DNA from 2 places in the Vibrio sp. TH_r3 genome. Region 2 is predicted to be linked to the other one. Evidence: predicted binding sites of a transcription regulator. Region 2 holds the regulator's gene; the other holds the start of a gene.
What was found. Region 2 encodes CRP, which controls carbon source genes, mostly activating them, when cyclic AMP is high. Its sites were predicted from a motif close to TGTGANNNNNNTCACA; they were not measured.

Region 1: cdd (cytidine deaminase) is a predicted target of CRP. The motif match lies at 3,440-3,455, and genes of this name have one in related genera.

What each region holds. Positions count from the first base shown of each region.
Region 1 covers NZ_JAWMPW010000006.1:72,974-82,584, forward strand. The annotation lists gene R3X26_RS07865 (RelA/SpoT domain-containing protein) at 1-33, opposite strand, end outside; gene R3X26_RS07870 (thiopurine S-methyltransferase) at 329-982, shown strand; gene purT (formate-dependent phosphoribosylglycinamide formyltransferase) at 1,117-2,292, opposite strand; gene cdd (cytidine deaminase) at 2,498-3,385, opposite strand; gene R3X26_RS07885 (DEAD/DEAH box helicase) at 3,856-5,208, opposite strand; gene R3X26_RS07890 (LrgB family protein) at 5,384-6,073, opposite strand; gene R3X26_RS07895 (CidA/LrgA family protein) at 6,073-6,435, opposite strand; gene sbcB (exodeoxyribonuclease I) at 6,492-7,916, opposite strand; gene R3X26_RS07905 (NAD(P)H-binding protein) at 8,006-8,839, opposite strand; gene R3X26_RS07910 (lactate/malate family dehydrogenase) at 9,109-9,611, shown strand, end outside.
Region 2 covers NZ_JAWMPW010000017.1:13,378-22,988, reverse strand. The annotation lists gene argH (argininosuccinate lyase) at 1-144, shown strand, start outside; gene R3X26_RS13645 (NAD(P)-dependent oxidoreductase) at 603-1,481, shown strand; gene R3X26_RS13640 (DUF3624 domain-containing protein) at 1,540-1,788, opposite strand; gene R3X26_RS13635 (co-chaperone GroES) at 2,038-2,328, shown strand; gene groL (chaperonin GroEL) at 2,399-4,048, shown strand; gene crp (cAMP-activated global transcriptional regulator CRP) at 4,256-4,888, opposite strand; gene R3X26_RS13620 (phosphoribulokinase) at 5,134-6,003, opposite strand; gene R3X26_RS13615 (YheU family protein) at 6,093-6,305, opposite strand; gene R3X26_RS13610 (hydrolase) at 6,313-7,290, opposite strand; gene R3X26_RS13605 (TIGR02444 family protein) at 7,406-7,879, opposite strand; gene R3X26_RS13600 (ABC transporter ATP-binding protein) at 7,876-9,611, opposite strand, start outside.

The DNA.
Region 1 (9,611 bases), on a different contig from region 2:
TAAGGTTAGAATAGTACGTAACAGTACGTTCATTAAAGCTCCTTGAATTGACGACGTCTAGTAAAATGTGAATTCTAAAGGTCAAACGTATCATTCAATCAATTGCGCATTAAGTAACTGAACATTCTCTATATTTAGATGAATGTCATCCGTTATTCTTTTCATCCTGTTTACTATCTTAGGGCACTTTGCCCATTTTCAATTGTTCTTTGCATAAATTTACAATCAATGAGAGATAAATCACATATACAATTTGATTGGTTTACTTGCTTTCTGCACATGATTTAGAGACAGTATTGCGACTTGTTGTTATTGATATTTGGATGTTATGAGAGATAAAGAGTTTTGGCATAGTAAATGGGCATCAAATCAAATAGGCTTTCATTTAGACGATGTAAACCCACTATTGATTAAATTTTGGGACAAAGTTAGACCTAACGCTAGTGATAAAGTATTAGTGCCACTTTGTGGTAAAAGTGAAGATCTTATTTGGCTTGCACAAAGACATCAGTCAGTACAGGGAGTCGAAATCAGTGATATTGCCGTTCGTTCTTTTTTCTCTGAGCATTTTTATACCCCAATGGTTGTAAAGTTAGATGCATCTCATGAACTGTATCAGTTTGATGAATTATCTATTTATGTAGGCGACTTCTTTACAGCTCCAATAGAGAATGTCGACATTGTGTACGATCGTGCGGCATTAGTTGCTCTACCTGAGGATATGCGAGAAGAGTACGTTAATCGATTGAAAACGGTGCTTAACCAAGGTGGTAGAATATTATTAGTAACTTTAGACTATGTGCAAACAGAAATGTCTGGTCCTCCATTTAGTGTTGCGGACGCTGAGTTAAGAAGATTATTTACTGAATACAAGCTCACGTTACTTAATAGAGATGACGCTGATGATCAGCATCCTAAAATAACGAAAAGTGGTTTGAGTCGATTTGCTGAATTGGTGTGGTTAATTGAAGATGATGCTTAGGGTTCAGAGCCCAGTATTGAAAAATATGACATGAAGATTAAGCATTTATAGAAAAGCAGTGGTAACAAAAGTGAGCTCGAATTTGAGCCCACTTTTGTTAGTAGCTAATAGTGAATGATCTAATTCTATACTTATTAGTACACTATTTTTATTTTAGATGCGGCTGATATAGCTTGATCAATTGCCTTATCCAGTTTTTTACGTTGGGCGAGGGCGACACCTAAGCGACGACGACCATCTATATCAGGTTTAGCGAACAAACGAATTTGAGTTTTCGGTGCGCTTAATGCTTCATCCAAACCAGTATAACGGATGTTATCTGAAGTTCCATCTCCGAGAATTACTGCGGAGGCGGCTGGACCATGTTGAACAATTTTATTAATAGGCATTCCAGTGAATGCTCTGACATGCAAAGCAAACTCAGAGAGTTCTTGCGAAATCATCGTCACCATACCGGTATCATGTGGTCGTGGTGATACTTCACTAAAGATAACCTTATCGCCTTTTACAAAGAGTTCAACACCAAATAATCCGTATCCTCCTAAAGCATTCACGACTTGTTCAGAGATGTACTCTGCGGCTTTCAGCGCAATATTAGACATAGCTTGTGGCTGCCAAGATTCTCTATAATCGCCATCTTCTTGTCTGTGGCCAATTGGCTGGCAGAAATGAACACCATCAACGGCTCTTACTGTAAGCAGTGTTATTTCATAATCAAAATCAACAAAACCTTCAACAATTACTCGTCCGGCTCCGGCTCTACCACCTTCTTGTGCGTATTCCCAGGCCGTTAAAATGTCATCTTCGGTTTTTATGACACTCTGTCCTTTGCCTGAAGAGCTCATGACTGGTTTTACAACACATGGCATGCCGACATGTTCGATAGCTTGTTTAAATTGCTCTAACGTATCAGCAAATTTATATGGAGAGGTTAGAATCGAAAGTTCTTCTGCAGCTAAACAACGGATACCTTCACGGTTCATTGTTAACTTAGTCGCATTAGCGGTTGGAACAACATTTAAGCCTTGGGCTTCTAGCTCAACTAACGTGTCTGTTGCAATAGCTTCAATTTCTGGCACAACGTAATCTGGTTTTTCAAGTTCAATTATTGCTTTTAAGGCTTCGCCATCAAGCATATCAACAACATGGCTACGATGTGCAACTTGCATTGCAGGCGCATTAGGATATCGATCACAAGCGATTACCTCTAATCCTAGTCGGTGACATTCTATTGCCACTTCTTTGCCTAGTTCTCCAGAACCTAATAATAAAACTCTAGTCGCGCCTGTGCTTGTAGCAGTACCCAGCATTGGAAAATCCTTCATTATGATCAAATTGCAAGGATAATACTGGATCTTGAGAATTCCGCAATCGTTTGCTTGTCAAATACGATCGTTTAGTTGTGAAATGCAACAGTTTGCTTTTAACGTATAAGCATTTACTGATTAAATATTAGAAAAAAGCCTTAAATAAATTAAGGCGTTGAAGGATTTATGCAGTAATTGACAATTCAAGCTATATCGAGATATAAGTCAACGGAATATCAGGATTTAATGCGTCTAATGTTGCTTGAGTTCCATCAATATTATGAATTTTTCCCGTTGCTAATTCAGCAAGTGCGGCGGCTGTTATTTGATTAAACGATTTCCCAGCCATCAAAACTTGTGCTAATGCTACTTGTAGAGGAGGAAGGCTAGGGTTAAATGCGGCGTTTTCTGCATAAGAACCGAGAAATACACTACCATCATCAAGTTTTAACGCAACACCACTGAAATTGCCTGAATAAGGTGCATGGCTGTAGTTTAATGCTTTTAGTGCGCTAAGTACTAACGGGTCGGATTCTTTTGTTTTATAACTCAACAATTTGCCATCCATTAGGCGACTAGGAATATCAAGATCAGCAGGCCCAAAGGAATCGGGTAAATATTCTTGCAGTGACATTTCTTGTCTTTGTGGCAGTTGGATCTTAAGGTCCTGGGCGGTAGTCAACTCATTCATAAACTGGCGGCAGTGACCGCAAGGGCTGTAATTGATGGTAATATCTTTTATGCCTGTTTCACCTTTCATCCAAGCATGACTTATTCCAGATTGTTCAGCATGTACGGTTTGACTCATTTGAGCGCCTATGAATTCCATATTTGCACCAAAATACAATTTACCTGACAGACCTCGCACAATTGAACCAACATAAAACTCTGAAATTGGTGCATAAGAATAGGCGGCAGCAAAGGGAAGAAGAGACAGTCTCAACGCTTTATCGCTTAATCCCGAACATTGTAAAAGTTGTTCAAACTGTTCGGGTGTAATGGTCGCGTCAAAATTACCTGATTGAATGAGGTTATTTAAATAGTCAGCAACAGGTTGTGGTGCACTATCGAGTGCTGCATTTAATCGAGTCTTCATATTCGGTCCTTTAAAGGGAAGTACCAACATTTTAGCTAAAGCAAGTTGAATTACAGAGATCTTTGTCACATATTGCATTGCAATGAGATCTAATTTTTCATAAATAGAGTGACATCACATGGATTTAAGTAACAAAGTCGTGATTGGTGTACGTTATTATTGTTATGTAATCATCGGTAACTTACTGAGCGAAATTATGATGTTATCTAAATTACCACGTTATCTGAATCGGATGTAATATGATAAATAGTCTCTAAATAATAGAGATGAAAAATCTAGCAATATGAAGGGACGTAATAAATAGGAAGTATAAAGCGTTGTAGCAAAGCGTGGCTGGTTTATTTGCGGAGAGACAAGTAAGGCAGGTGATATTGATTTGTTTCTATCATAAAGTTGCACGCTATACTAGCCAACCATAGAGCTAGCGCCAATGCGTTAACTCTACTTGTTTATTGCGACGATGATTTGGTTTATTTAGTCGGTCTTCTACGTTTTGATGATGCTTGATTATTGGTGTTGTTCGTGTTTTTGTCTGAACCGTTAACTGAAAAATGACGCTTATTTTTACTGGCAGGTTTATGGCCACGAGCCATATCGGTAGAACGCTGTCCATCACTATGGTTTGTTTTGGGCTTTTTGGCTTTTTTAGCTTTAATTGGACGCTTATTAAGGTTTGATTCCGCTAATGGAACATTGGGCGTAAAACCTTGCACTTCAACTCTTGGGATGATTTTTTGTATCAATCTTTCGATACCAAATAGGTCAGCAATTTCGTCATTTGCAACAAGTGAAATGGCTTTACCAGCTTCTCCAGCTCGACCAGTACGACCGATGCGGTGTACGTAATCTTCGGCGACATTTGGTAAATCAAAATTGACCACTTGCGGAAGTTGTGGAATATCAATGCCGCGAGCTGCTATATCCGTCGCAACCAGAGCTCGTACTTCGCCTGATTTGAAACCGGCCAGCGCTTTAGTCCGAGCCCCTTGGCTTTTATTTCCGTGGATAGGCGCAGATTTAATCCCTTGTTTATCAAGATAAGTGGATAGACGATTAGCCCCGTGTTTTGTTCGGCTAAAAATGAGCACTTGTTGCCAATCATTGTCTTTGATCAGCTTGACTAGTAATGCTGACTTTCTAGATTTTTCCGCTGGATACACAAGTTGTTCTACTGTTGTTGCGGTTGAGTTTTCTTGGTTGACTGAAATCTCTAACGGATCGTTAACTAATCCTTTGGCTAACGTGCGGATCTCTGGTGAGAAAGTAGCCGAGAACAGTAAATTTTGGCGTTTATTGGGCAGCAAAGCCAAAATCTTTTTAATGTCTCTTAAAAAGCCCATATCTAACATTCTATCTGCTTCGTCTAGAACCAGAACTTCTACTTGCGAAAACTTAACCGCATTTTGGTTATAAAGGTCAATGAGTCGCCCTGGTGTTGCCACTAGAACGTCACTACCTTTACGAAGTTGTTGCATTTGAGGATTTATCTTTACTCCACCAAATACAACCATAGAAGTTAATGGCAAATATTTACTATATGTTTCAACACTTTGTTGGACTTGTGCAGCGAGTTCTCTGGTAGGTGTTAAGATCAGGGTTCGAATATGGTTGCTTTTAACTTTTGTATTACCAGTCAATTTTTGTAAAATTGGCAAAGTAAAACCTGCCGTCTTACCTGTGCCGGTTTGAGCCGCAGCCATGACGTCTCTCCCATCTAATACGGCAGGAATAGCTTGTTGTTGGATAGGGGATGGTGTGTCGTACCCTTGTTCTTCAATTGATTTAAGAATAGGAGTAGATAAACCTAAAGAGTTAAAACTCATAATATGTTGATTCTCGATTAATAATGGCAAATTAGATGGCAGAAAAGGCACGCATATATGCTTACATGAGTGGGTACAAGTCCCACGCGTTGGATATTAGCAAAGTGAGCGCGCATTCTGAGCTATTTAGTTACTGAACACAAGCCAAGTTTATATTCAGTGGTTGATTTGGCGTTTAACCGTTAATCAACACGTTTAACCACTCTATGTAACTATAGATTACTGGGGCAAGAATAGAGGTGATTACACCGCATAGTACGAGTGCCAGTGAACTAAATGCACCATCCTTAGGATCTTTTTCTATGCAGGTTGCCGTTCCCAATGCATGAGATACTGTACCCATGGTCAATCCTCTTGCAATAGGGTGAGTTACGTTTAATATTTGATAAATTGGATAAGCGAATATTGCACCAAATGCACCAACAATAAGAACTAGAATAGCAGCTATAGCAGGTTCTCCACCTAGGTGACTCGATATTTCCATTGCAATCGGAGTCGTGACCGATTTACCCATAATACTCGCCACCAACGACATATCTGTTTCAAGCAAGACTGCAATGGTCGCAGAACTAAACATAGATAACGCACTGCCTATTCCGCAAGCAAGAAAAATAATTTTCCAGTTTTGTTTAATAGAGGGAAATTGTTCGTATAGAGGATAAGCAAGCGCGACTACTGCCGGTTGGAGTAAATAAACAAAAATTTCGTTGTCTTTCTGGTACTCAACATACGGGATATCCAATAACAACAAAACTGGAATTATAATCATTAAACTAATTACTAATGGATTAGCTAATGGGTTATTGAGTTTTTTTGCTGCAGCTCTAGCAATAAAAAATGTACCGACCGTAACCCATGCCCAAATCATGAATCTTCCTTTAAACTTTTTTGTAAAACCAAAGCGAGGAACACTATCATAACTAGGGTGCCTCCGACCACGCTAACTAAAATTGGAAAAGCGTTGTTAGCAAGCATTTCATAATGGTCGATTAAACCAACACTGATTGGGATAAACAATATGACCATATAGCGAATAAATACATTGGCTGTTGGTTTTATCCATTCTGGTGAAATAATGCCACTCATCATGGCTAAAAAAAGTAATATCATCCCAATAATGCTACCCGGGACAGAGATATTTAACCAATGCTGAATTATATTGCCAAGCGACAATGCGAGTAAAATCATTGCAAGAGAAAAGATGTATTTTAGTAGCGTTTGTATCATTGTTTAATAAGACTCTAATTATTCGGGATGTTAAAAAATCTAGTTGTTTTACGATGTTAGGAAACCAATTGTTCTACATAATTATAAACAGACTTCAAAATGCGCATTTTTTTCTCATCGTTTTCATGCTCATGAGCTAGGTTTTCTAAATTTAAAATATAATCGGGCAATGAAGCTTCAAAATAGTCTCTGCAGGTGCTTGCCCAGCGTAGTTGTTGTTGTTCATCTAAAGTCTCAAGGTAGTTTCTTGCTTGATAATTGAACAACAAAGGAGCAATTCGTTTGTCACCAAACTGAATATCCAAAGCCGCGAGATTTTCTGGTTTTGTTTCAAGGATAATGTCCATCGCCGTTCGATCTGCTGGGGTGAAAAAACCGGAGTAAAGCTGGCTATCGACGTTTTGGTTATCTGGATACTCTCTTTCAACAGAATATAGATCGACTAGCTTTTCTCGAATCTCAGGATGGTTTTTTATTAAGGATAGATTCTGTAGACACTGCTCTCTATTGATACCGATACGCTCAGCGTTATCTGAAGTTAATGTTTTAGCAGGAGCAAGAATAGGGCACTTATTTAAATGCACTAATTTTAGTGGAATTGGCAACTGATTGGGTAATAGCTCATCGCGTTTTGTGTACATACGTTGGCGAATTTCGTCACTCGTTAATTCCAATAGAGGCGTTGGGTCCATAGCAAGATTAATGGTTATGACGGCGTTTTGATTTTTAGGGTGCCATGCCACTGGGACAATCCAACTTGTATTTGAGCAATTTACACCAAACATACCCGACACATGAACTAGCGGGGTAAGATTTACAATATCAATAAGTTCATTTAACTTTCTTTTATGCCGCATGTTAAATAAGTAATTAAACAGTTTCGGCTGCGCAGCTTTCAACTTTTTCGCTAATTCAATGGTTGCTATAACATCGGCCATCGCATCATGCGCATTTTCATGTTCAATACCATTGGCTTTGGATAGCTTCTCTAACTTGAATGTAGGCTTACCTTCTGAATCAATTGGCCAATTGATTCCTTCAGGGCGAAGGGCGTAACAAGTGCGCATTACATCGAGCAGATCCCAACGAGAGTTACCATTTTTCCAACTCCAAGCGTAAGGGTCATAAAAATTTCGGTATAAGGTAAAGCGGGTAACTTCATCGTCAAATCGAATGCTATTGTAACCTAAACTTGTTGTGTTGGGTGTAGAGAGAGCTTGGTGTATTAACTTAATAAATTCCGGTTCAGCTAAGCCATCTTTCATTGCCTTTTGTGGAGTAATGCCTGTGATCAGCGCTGCCTCAGGTGAAGGAAGGTAGTCACAAGGCGGTTGGCAATATATAACGAGAGGTTCGCCGATAATATTAAAATCCATGTCTGTTCGAACACCTGCAAATTGGCTTGGTCGGTCTTTTGCGGGATCAGTTCCCCAAGTTTCATAATCAAACCAAAAGAATGTCGGTTGTTCGCTTGTGTTCATAATATGTCTTTTATTCCTAATTTAACGGCCACAGAAGGGTTTATCGATCGGTATTATAAGGTATTAACTGCTCAGTAGATGAATTTAATTTATCCTTTATCGATCAGTTTAATCATCTCACAGCTATTTAAGCGGCACCTTTGGTGCAATGTTCTGTTTTTGTGTGATGAGTGCTTATTTTGTTCATCGAGATTTGAGCCATGATTACTCGATGTCAGGGAGGGCTCTGATGGCGATTGAGCAGTTGATAATGCTAATATCATCGCTTTTGCAACATGTTTGGCATCGATTGGTTTAAAGTTGGCTAAAGGACCAATAAGTAATGGGCGTAACATCGCCAGTACGACTTGCAAAACTTGCTCATCTTTTCGTACTTGATTTCTTTTACCTAATAATGGACCAGGTCTAACGAAAACTACTTGCTCAAAGTTCAGATCCAATAGGTTTTCCTCCATGTTACCTTTGCATTTTAGATAATGAAAAGGAGAGCGACTATCCGCACCGAAGCTAGACACAACCGCAATTTTTTTGACGCCAAGCGATCGCATTGTTTGAGCTACTTGGGTTACTAAGTCTACATCTACCGCTGCTAAAGCTTGCTTACTGCCGGCTTGTTTTTTAGTCGTCCCTAAGCAAATAAAGCCCATATCTGGTTTGGGAGTTGTTTCATTCCAATGAGTGATGGCTAAGTTAGAGTCTTGGATTTGGATCAATTTTGGATGCTGAATCGGGACTGGGCGCCTTACCAAAGCACTGACAGAACTTATGTCATTCGAGACTAACAATTGTTTGACCAGTTCTGAACCAATTAACCCTGTTGCGCCTGCGATAATCGCATTGACGCTATTGGCCGCTTTTTTATCGTTTGAATGCGTATCGGCAAAATGTTCGTTGGTATTTGGTTTAGCGACAAAAGTATCCATATCTTTCCGGTAGATAGTAAAATAGAACAATAACGTAATCTAACTATTAGTCAATTGTATCTAAAGTCAGATTAGATAGCCTTTCGACTAAGAGATAAGTTTGTAATACAGATTACAAATGATACTACTTCACTAAATATAGTAAATCAAAAACGCATGTAGCAGAACATTCTGCTAAATAGCTGGTTAAGTAGTTATATTGATTGATTTGGTCAATATATTTGGGGTATTGTTTGTTTGGTTTGTTATTATTTTCATGGAGAGAAAATATGAAAATTGGAGTTATTGGTGCGGGTTCAGTCGGTGTCGGGATCTGTAATTACATGTTAACACTTGGTAGTGTGAGTGAGTTGTGCCTTTTAGATCTGAATAAAGAACGAGCTCAAGGCGAGATTCTAGATTTTAGTCACACCAACGCATTAACTTTTAGCAAAAATACTCGCCTTCAAGCAGGTGACGATTATGCCATGTTGCAAGGTGCCGATATTGTAGTGATTACCGCAGGAGCACAGATAAAGGCTGGTCAGAGTCGGTTAGATTTAGCCGAAATCAACAGTAAAATTTGTGTTGATATCGCGAAGAAGATAGAGAAAGTTGCTCCAGATGCCATTTTGATTGTGGTGACTAATCCTTGTGACATTGTCACTTATTTTATCGCTGCAAATACCAGTTACAACGCATCCCAGATTATCAGTGCTGGCTGCTTAATTGATACGGCTAGATTAATGACTATTGTGGCTAAAAAGGCTGAAATCGATCCAAAAAATGTGTT
Region 2 (9,611 bases):
AACTTTCTGCCGACCTCTAAGAGTTTACTACCAGAGAAAGTCTTGAAAGATTGTGAACAGTGCCCAAGAATTCATGCATGTGATGAAGTCGCACTAGAAATAGATCTTTGTGAACAAACTATTATTCGAACTAATGTTGCATAATTTATTGAAAAATAATAGATAAAATAATTTATTAGCAAATTCTAAAAAAAAAAGATCTTTTTTGGGAACAATTTAGAAAAAGCCCGGTCTTAATAAGTACCACTGCTTTTTCTTAGAAGAATCTAAGAGAGCCTCTATCCGGATTGGATTAGGGGCTTTTTCTTTATTTAAGCCTAATTTTTATTCACTGAAATCTAAATTTATCTAAGGTGATAATTCTACATCCGACCAATACGCAACCACCGTTTGTTTTTTGTACTATGCTAAAAACAAAAATTCGACGGCTTTTTTGAGAACAATCAAGTCTATTTTTGAACATTTCTTGTAATTTTTTGCATTAACGATTGAGCTACTTAACATCTTGCAATAATTTCTAGCCTTCAGGATTGCTTAAATATAACCAGACGTATATTATTTATACTCATATAAACATACAATAGTATTTTTGGGAGTTAGACATGACAAAACCAGTAATCGGTTTTATCGGACTTGGCCTTATGGGCGGTAACATGGTTGAGAACCTACAAAACAGAGGCTACGAGCTGAATGTTATGGATCTTAACAAAGAAGCAGTAGCAACTTGTGTTGCTCGCGGTGCTAAAGAAGCGACTTCTGCTAAAGAATTAGCGGCAGCAAGTGACATCGTTATGCTTTGTCTTACTACTTCTGCTGTAGTTGAAAAACTCGTTTACGGCGATGACGGTATTCTTGCAGGAATTAAACAAGGTTCAGTATTAATTGACTTTGGTACTTCTATTCCAGCATCTACTCGTAAGATCGGTGAAGCTCTTGCTGAAAAAGGTGCCGGTATGATCGATGCTCCTCTTGGTCGTACTCCAGCACACGCTAAAGATGGTCTATTAAACATCATGGCAGCCGGTGACATGGATACGTTCAATAAAATTAAGCCAGTACTAGAAGAGCAAGGTGAGAACGTATTCCATCTTGGTGCTCTAGGTGCGGGTCATACAACTAAGCTTGTAAATAACTTTATGGGTATGACGACTGTTTGTGCTATGTCTCAAGCTTTCGCTGTTGCTGATCTTGCCGGTGTTGATCGCCAACAACTATTTGACATCATGTCAGCTGGTCCTTCTAACTCTCCATTTATGGGTTTCTGTAAAAACTACGCAGTTGACGGCGTAAGTGACTTAGGTTTCTCAATTGCGAATGCAAACAAAGATTTAGGTTACTTCCTAAAAATGGTAGAAGATCTTGGTACTGAATCTAAGATCGCGGAAGGTTCTTCTGCTAACCTTCAAGCTGCATTTGATGCTGGCCTAGGTAACGGTAACGTTCCTGAAATTTTCGATTACTTCCTTAAACTAGAGAAGTAAGTTGAATTAATTCTTACTACCTTGTCCAATCTATTTAGATTGGTACAAGGTAGTAAGGTTATGTTTTGTTTTTCTTCTGTAGCGGAATAACGACAAATTTAAACAGAAGATGAAGAAATAAAACAAAATTAAACGTAAACCCTGCGACAATTAGCGTAATTGATTCGACACTTCTAAGATCATTCCTATAAAACCACCACCAGACAATCCAACATAAAGCGGATAACACGGTTAATTGATTCATGCATTGATTGCATCGGCCAATTTTTTCCCAGAACCAATTACTATGACAATATTTACAAGTCATTTTCTTTACCTAATCTGTAATTAGCAAGATTTTGAACCAGTCGCCTATTCAATGCAATAATTTATCTATGTTGGCTAAAAATCGGTTTTTATTCAAAAAAAACAATTTATTAAAAAAAATGTCGTTTCTGAGATAAAAAATTGATTTTTCCCCTTGGGATTTTGCACATGATCCCCCACATAACTTTCACGCGCTGAGAATTCAGCACTTTATCCATTAAATGAAACAACAATCAGGAGAGACGACCTCATGAATATTCGTCCTTTACACGACCGTGTTATCGTTGAGCGCAAAGAAGTTGAATCAAAATCTGCAGGTGGCATTGTATTAACTGGATCGGCTGCAGAAAAGTCTACTCGCGGAACAGTTCTCGCTGTAGGCAAAGGCCGTATTCTAGAAAATGGTACCGTTCAGCCTTTGGACGTAAAAGTTGGTGATGTAGTTATTTTTGCAGAAGGCTACGGCACAAAAACTGAAAAAATAGATGGAAAAGAAGTATTAGTCATGTCTGAAAATGACATTATGGCAATTGTTGAATAAGCATACGTTGAGTAATTCACTCTTAAACGATAAGCAAATATAAAATAGTATTTAGGAAAGGATATATAAGATGGCTGCTAAAGACGTAAAATTTGGTAATGATGCACGAATCAAAATGCTAGAAGGCGTAAATGTTCTAGCTGATGCTGTAAAAGTAACGCTTGGACCGAAAGGTCGTAACGTTGTATTGGACAAATCTTTCGGTGCACCAACCATCACTAAAGATGGTGTTTCTGTCGCGCGTGAAATTGAACTAGAAGATAAGTTCCAAAACATGGGCGCACAAATGGTTAAAGAAGTGGCTTCTCAAGCAAATGATGCCGCTGGTGACGGAACAACAACAGCTACAGTATTAGCTCAGTCAATCATTACTGAAGGCCTTAAAGCGGTAGCTGCTGGTATGAATCCAATGGACCTTAAACGTGGTATCGATAAAGCAGTTGTTGCTGCAGTAGAAGAGCTTAAAGCTCTATCTGTGCCATGTGCAGATACAAAAGCGATAGCACAAGTAGGAACGATTTCAGCGAACACTGATGAAACTGTTGGTAACATCATTGCTGAAGCGATGGAAAAAGTAGGTCGCGACGGTGTGATTACTGTTGAAGAAGGCCAAGCACTTCAAGATGAACTTGATGTTGTTGAAGGTATGCAGTTTGACCGAGGCTACCTATCTCCATACTTCATTACTAACCAAGAAGCGGGTGCGGTTGAATTAGAAAACCCATTCATTCTTTTGATCGACAAAAAAATATCGAATATTCGTGAGTTGCTAACCACGTTAGAAGCCGTTGCTAAAGCCTCTCGTCCACTGCTGATCATTGCGGAAGATGTTGAAGGTGAAGCACTGGCTACATTGGTAGTAAACAACATGCGTGGCATCGTGAAAGCAGCAGCAGTTAAAGCACCTGGTTTTGGTGATCGTCGCAAGTCAATGCTACAAGATATAGCGATTCTAACTTCTGGTACGGTTATTTCTGAAGAGATTGGTTTAGAACTAGAAAAAGCAACGTTAGAAGATCTAGGTCAAGCTAAGCGCGTGATCATTACTAAAGAAAACACAACTATCATTGATGGTCTTGGTGAAGAAGAAATGATTCAAGGTCGTGTTTCTCAAATTCGTCAGCAAATTGAAGAAGCGACATCAGATTACGATAAAGAGAAACTACAAGAGCGCGTAGCGAAACTTGCTGGTGGTGTTGCCGTAATCAAAGTTGGTGCTGCGACTGAAGTTGAAATGAAAGAGAAAAAAGACCGCGTGGAAGATGCACTTCACGCAACTCGTGCTGCAGTTGAAGAGGGCGTCGTTGCTGGTGGTGGTGTTGCACTTATTCGCGCAGCATCTAAAGTTGCAGGCCTTGAAGGTAGCAACGAAGAACAAAATGTTGGTATTCGTGTTGCTCTTCGAGCAATGGAAGCACCTATCCGTCAAATCGTTGAGAATGCAGGTGAGGAAGACTCAGTTGTTGCTAACAACGTTAAAGCAGGCGAAGGCAGCTATGGCTACAACGCAGCGACAGGCGAATACGGTGATATGCTTGAAATGGGTATTCTAGATCCAACCAAAGTAACGCGTAGCGCACTACAGTTCGCAGCTTCAGTTGCTGGTCTTATGATCACAACAGAAGCAATGGTTACTGATGTTCCTGCTAAAGATGCTGGTGCTGCAATGCCTGATATGGGCGGCATGGGTGGTATGGGTGGAATGCCAGGAATGATGTAAAATTCCGCTACCTATGTGACTAAAGTTTAGCGGTCATGTTAAATGGATTGGGCATGTTTAAATATATGCCCAATCAAGTTACAAGCACCATAAATTAGAAACGCTTACAATAAAAGCTATCCTAATTTTATCGAAAAAAAAAGCAGCGATTCCGCTGCTTTTTTAGTTTGTCTTTATGTATAGGTGGCTCGTATTAACGAATAATTTTTATCGAGTACCGTAGACAACGATGGTTTTACCGTGTGCAGAAATTAAGTTCTGCTCTTCAAGCATTTTCAAAATACGTCCAACTGTCTCACGCGAACAGCCAACAATTTGTCCAATCTCTTGACGAGTGATTTTGATCTGCATCCCATCAGGGTGCGTCATTGCATCAGGCTGTTTTGCCAAATTAAGCAGCGTTTGAGCAATACGACCAGTTACATCTAAGAAGGCTAAATCACCTACTTTTTGGCTTGTCGTTTGTAGACGGCTTGCCATTTGAGACGAAAGACGCATCAAAATATCAGGGTTAACTTGAATCAGCTGGCGGAATTTCTTAAATGAAATTTCAGCAACTTCACAAGGTGATTTTGCTCGTACCCATGCGGTACGTTCTTGGTCTTCTTCAAAGAGGCCTAGCTCACCGATGAAGTCACCTTGGTTAAGATAAGACAGAATCATCTCTTTACCTTCTTCATCCTTGATAAGCACAGCCACTGAGCCTTTCACAATATAATACAGAGTTTCAGCTTTCTCACCCGCGTGGATAAGCGTACTCTTTGATGGATACTTATGAATATGACAGTGTGAAAGAAACCACTCTAATGTTGGATCGGTTTGAGGTTTACCTAGAACCATAATTATCTCACTATTATCTGCAGGGCCTACTTAAGCAGCGTTCCTTTGCCGCGTCCCTATTTTTCGGTGACGTTAGCATAGGATTTCTTAGTCAAAGCTGCAAGCTACATATGTATGTCTGTTAAGAATAGTATCCTTTTTTACAGTCAATTTCTTGATTTTGATCGCTCTAAAATCCTTATTCTTCGCGTAAAAATGTGCACATCATCACGGTATAACAAACAAACTGCTAAATCGGTCAGAAATTAACCTATCTTGCCAGTTTCAATTAACTGTTGAAGGACTGGCCGGATAATTAATTCCATAGCAAAGCTCATTTTTCCACCTGGAACAACGATCGTATTGTGGCGCGAAACAAATGAGCCATCAATCATAGCTAAGAGATACGGAAAATCGACATTCTTCATACCACGCAAACGGATAACCACAAAACTTTCATCTAAACTCGGGATCCCTTTAGCGTTAAGAGGGTTTGATGTGTCGACGGTTGGAACACGCTGAAAGTTAATATGTGTGCGAGAAAATTGAGGAGTAATATAATTTAGGTAATCATCCATAGAGCGAACGATTGAATCGGTTACGGCTTCTCTTGAGTGACCTCTATCTCTAGTGTCACGTACGAACTTTTGAATCCATTCTAAATTAACAATCGGCACCATACCAATAAGCAAGTCTGCATGTTGTGATACATTAACCTCACCATCGACCACTGCGCCGTGCAAGCCTTCATAAAAAAGCACATCACTGTCTTCGGGTAAATCTTGCCAAGGTGTAAAGGTTCCTGGCATCTGATTATAAGGAACGGCTTCATCAAAGGAGTGTAGATAACGTCTTACTTGTCCTTTTCCTTCTTCTCCATATTTCTTGAAGAATTGTTCTAAGGCCGGAAAGTCGTTTGCTTGTGGACCAAAATAACTGATGTGTCGTCCTTGTTCTTTGGCTTTACGAATCTCAATGTCCATTTCTGGGCGAGTGAACTTATGAAAGCTATCTCCTTCAACCCATGCGGCTTTAACGTTCATCATATTAAACATTTTTCGAAATGCTTCTGAAGTTGTCGTTGTTCCTGCGCCAGATGAACCTGTAACAGCGATAACCGGATGTTTTGCGGACATGATATCCCTTGTTATTAAATTAGATTAAACGGTGTAATTTGCTAGTTTATGGGATTCTCTAAAAAGAATAAATGCTTTAGTTTTGCCAGCTAAAATTCGCCTTTGAGTTTAATATCAACGGTTTCATGTAATTCTGAAAACACGATAACGGCGTCACCCACTCTAAGTTGTTCTTTTACTTGCGCTACTTTGTCATCGAGCGTTACTTCATTTTGCCCATAATCCGTTCCTTCTCTCAGAACAAATTCTTTGATTAAATTGTCTAGCGTGTCATTTTCAATCTCTTGCCATGGAATAATCATGTGATTTTTACGTCTCTGTGCGAATGTTTTGATAATAATTTGGCAATGTTTCTTCTAACCAAAATTTTGGTTTAGTCATTGAACCAGTTAGAAAGCCGACATGACCTCCTTGTTCAAACAGTCGATAATGTATGTTTTTGTTTAATGTAAAGCTGGGGATAACTTGCTCAGTCATAAAGGGATCATCTTTAGCATGAATTAGCTGCAAAGGAACGGTGACATCATTGAGTACATTCATTCCCGAACATCGGCGGTAATAATCATGAGCACTTTTAAAATTATGCAAAGGGGCGGTGATAAGGTCATCGAATCCGCGCAGAGTTTTAAGGGAATGTATTGTGTCGGTTGATACTCCGATCGCTTGGCTTAACTGATTGTGTTTTTTCAGCGCGTTTTTCTTTAATGAACTCAATAAATAGTTACGATATACCTTGGAGAACCCTTGTTCAATACGAGAAGAACATGCTGCAAGATCCAAAGGAGCGGACACGACAGTTGCTGCTTGTACTATAGGATCATCATTATATTTGGCTAGATAGTTAACTAACATATTACCGCCAAGCGATACACCGATAGCGACAATGGGTTGATCTGGGAAGTTTTTGCGTAAATATTCAAGTACAAACCGGGCGTCTTCAGTTTCTCCAGAATGGTAAGCTCTTGCCAACTTGTTTGGCCTGCCACTACAGCCTCTAAAGTGCATCATAACAGACAGCCAACCATCTTGTGCAAAGGCGTGCATAAGTCCGTTTGCATATGGGCTGTAAAAACAGCCTTCCAAGCCGTGGAAAAGGACAAAGATAGGTTTATTTTTTGCTGAATCAGTTGTCTGATCTTCACTCCATGCGAGATCAAGAAAATCACCATCAAGTGTGTTTAAGGTTTGCCATTGAGCAGTAAACAGTGGTTTTTTTCTGATAAATCGAGGAATGACAGTTTGGATATGTGGGTTACTTAATCCACGAGCAGCTTTAAATTCGGTCATAATAGTTGGTCATCGATTGATGTGGAGTTGATTCTGCATTGATTCTAACAGAGATCAGTTTATCGGTGAGATGAAAATTTATAATCGTTAGGTTGATGCTAACTTAACCGAGGTTTTATGAGCTGGTGTTAGCAGAATGTTTTGCAAAGGTTGCTGTAAAAAGGTGTTCGGCATTGAGTGAGCGACAGTAAGCTAATGCTAACGGTTCTTTATTGTTGGGCGTGAGTTCAAGGATATTAATACATTCGACTAAATCTGACTGCTGTTGTTTTTCTAATAGTAGTTCAAATTCTAACGATTCTCGATATAAGGTTGCAGGGAGATGGGATTTGGTTTTCTTACGAAGATGCCGATAGTGGAGAAGTAATGTTTCTGTGCGTAAAAGCGCTTGTTGGACTTGATTCCAATCATTGCGATCAAAAATTAATTGTTGTTCATCAAGCCATTTCAACAGCAACAATAAATTAACGTTGCCATTGAAATTATTTTGTAGAGAAAGACACGCTTCTTTTACCCCTCGCATGGCGTAATATTGCAAACTGAATTGCCATAATCGTTCTACGGTGAGAAAAGAAGCGGTTTTTTTCATATAGCGTCCTGTTCCATTTCTTCTAGCGACTCTTGAATAGTCATCCACTCTAATTCAACCTCCTCAAGGTCAGATTTTGCAGAGGCTTGAAGAGCCAGTATTTGATTTAGTTTAGCTTTGTTTTCCGCTTGGTACAGTTCTGTATCCAATAATTGTTGTTCTGTTTCGGATAAAGTTGTACCAAGTTTGTCCATTTTTTTTTCTAGCTTTTCTAATGACTTTCTAAGTGGTGCCGTTTGCTTGCGAAATTCAGCTTGTTTGCGTTTCTGTTCTTTTTTTGATGCTGCACTGTTGTTGCTTTTATTTGAAGTAGTTTGAGTGGCTTCTTTTTTATTCGCTTTATTTTGTTCGGTAAGCCATTTGTAATAGTCGGTTAAATCACCATCAAAAGGGGCAACTTGCCTATCATGAACAAGGTAAAGATCATCCGTTGTTGCTCGTAGTAAATAGCGATCGTGACTTACGATGACCATTGCACCTTCAAAGGTTTGTAATGCAAAGGTGAGCGCTTGACGCATGTCGAGATCAAGGTGGTTTGTTGGTTCATCAAGTAAAAGTAAATTGGGTTTTTGCCATACGACTAAAGCCAAAACTAAACGTGCTTTTTCTCCACCAGAAAATGGAGCAACTTTATCGAGTGCTTTATCGCCCTGAAATCCAAAACTACCTAAATAATTCCTTAATTCTTGCTCGGTTTGTTTCGGCGCAATTTGCATCATGTGTTGTAACGGTGTTTCTTCAGGATGAAGCGTTTCCAATTGGTGCTGCGCAAAATAACCAATTTTAACACCTTGGGAATAGGTTAGATCACCACCTTGAGGAGCGAGTTCACCCGATAATAATTTTATTAATGTCGATTTACCGGCGCCATTTCGCCCTAAAAGACCAATGCGGCTACCAGGAACCAAATTCAAACGAATTTTTTCTAAGATGAGGTTATCATCGTAGCCTGCGGAAACTTCATCCATCATCAAAATTGGGTTAGGTAAAGCAGAAGGAATGCGAAATTCGAAACTGAATGGATTATCCAATTGAGCTGGAAGCACCTTTTCCATTTTATCTAACGCTTTAATGCGACTTTGTGCTTGTTTTGCTTTTGATGCTTTATAGCGAAAACGGTCGATATAGCTCTGCATGTGCTCTACTTGCTTCTGTTGCTTCTGGTACATTGCTTGTTGCAAGATTAATTTTTGAGCGCGCTGGCCTTCAAACGAAGAGTAATTACCGGTGTATTCGTTTAATAATTGATTTTCTACATGAATAATTCGATTCACGATAGGATCGAGAAAATCTCTATCATGAGAGATCAAGAGCAAGGTGCCAGGATAGCTTTGTAGCCATTTTTCAAGCCACATTACAGCATCAAGATCTAAGTGGTTGGTTGGCTCATCGAGTAATAGTAAATCTGAACGACATAACAGTGCTTGAGCCAAGTTAAGGCGCATGCGCCAACCACCAGAAAATTGAGTAAGACTCCAACTCATTTGTTGTTGGCTAAACCCTAATCCATTGAGTAATTCTGATGCTCTGGCAGCAATACTGTAGCCACCTATGGTTTCTATTCTACCGTGTAATTCGGCAACCAAAGTACCGTTATCATCTTGTTCTGCCTGAGCTAGTTGTGCTTCTAAACGTCGATATTCTCTATCTCCGTCGATCACGTATTCAAGTGCTGCGCGTTCTAAAGCCGGTGTTTCCTGAGCAACCCATGCTAGTTCCCAATGGGCAGGTT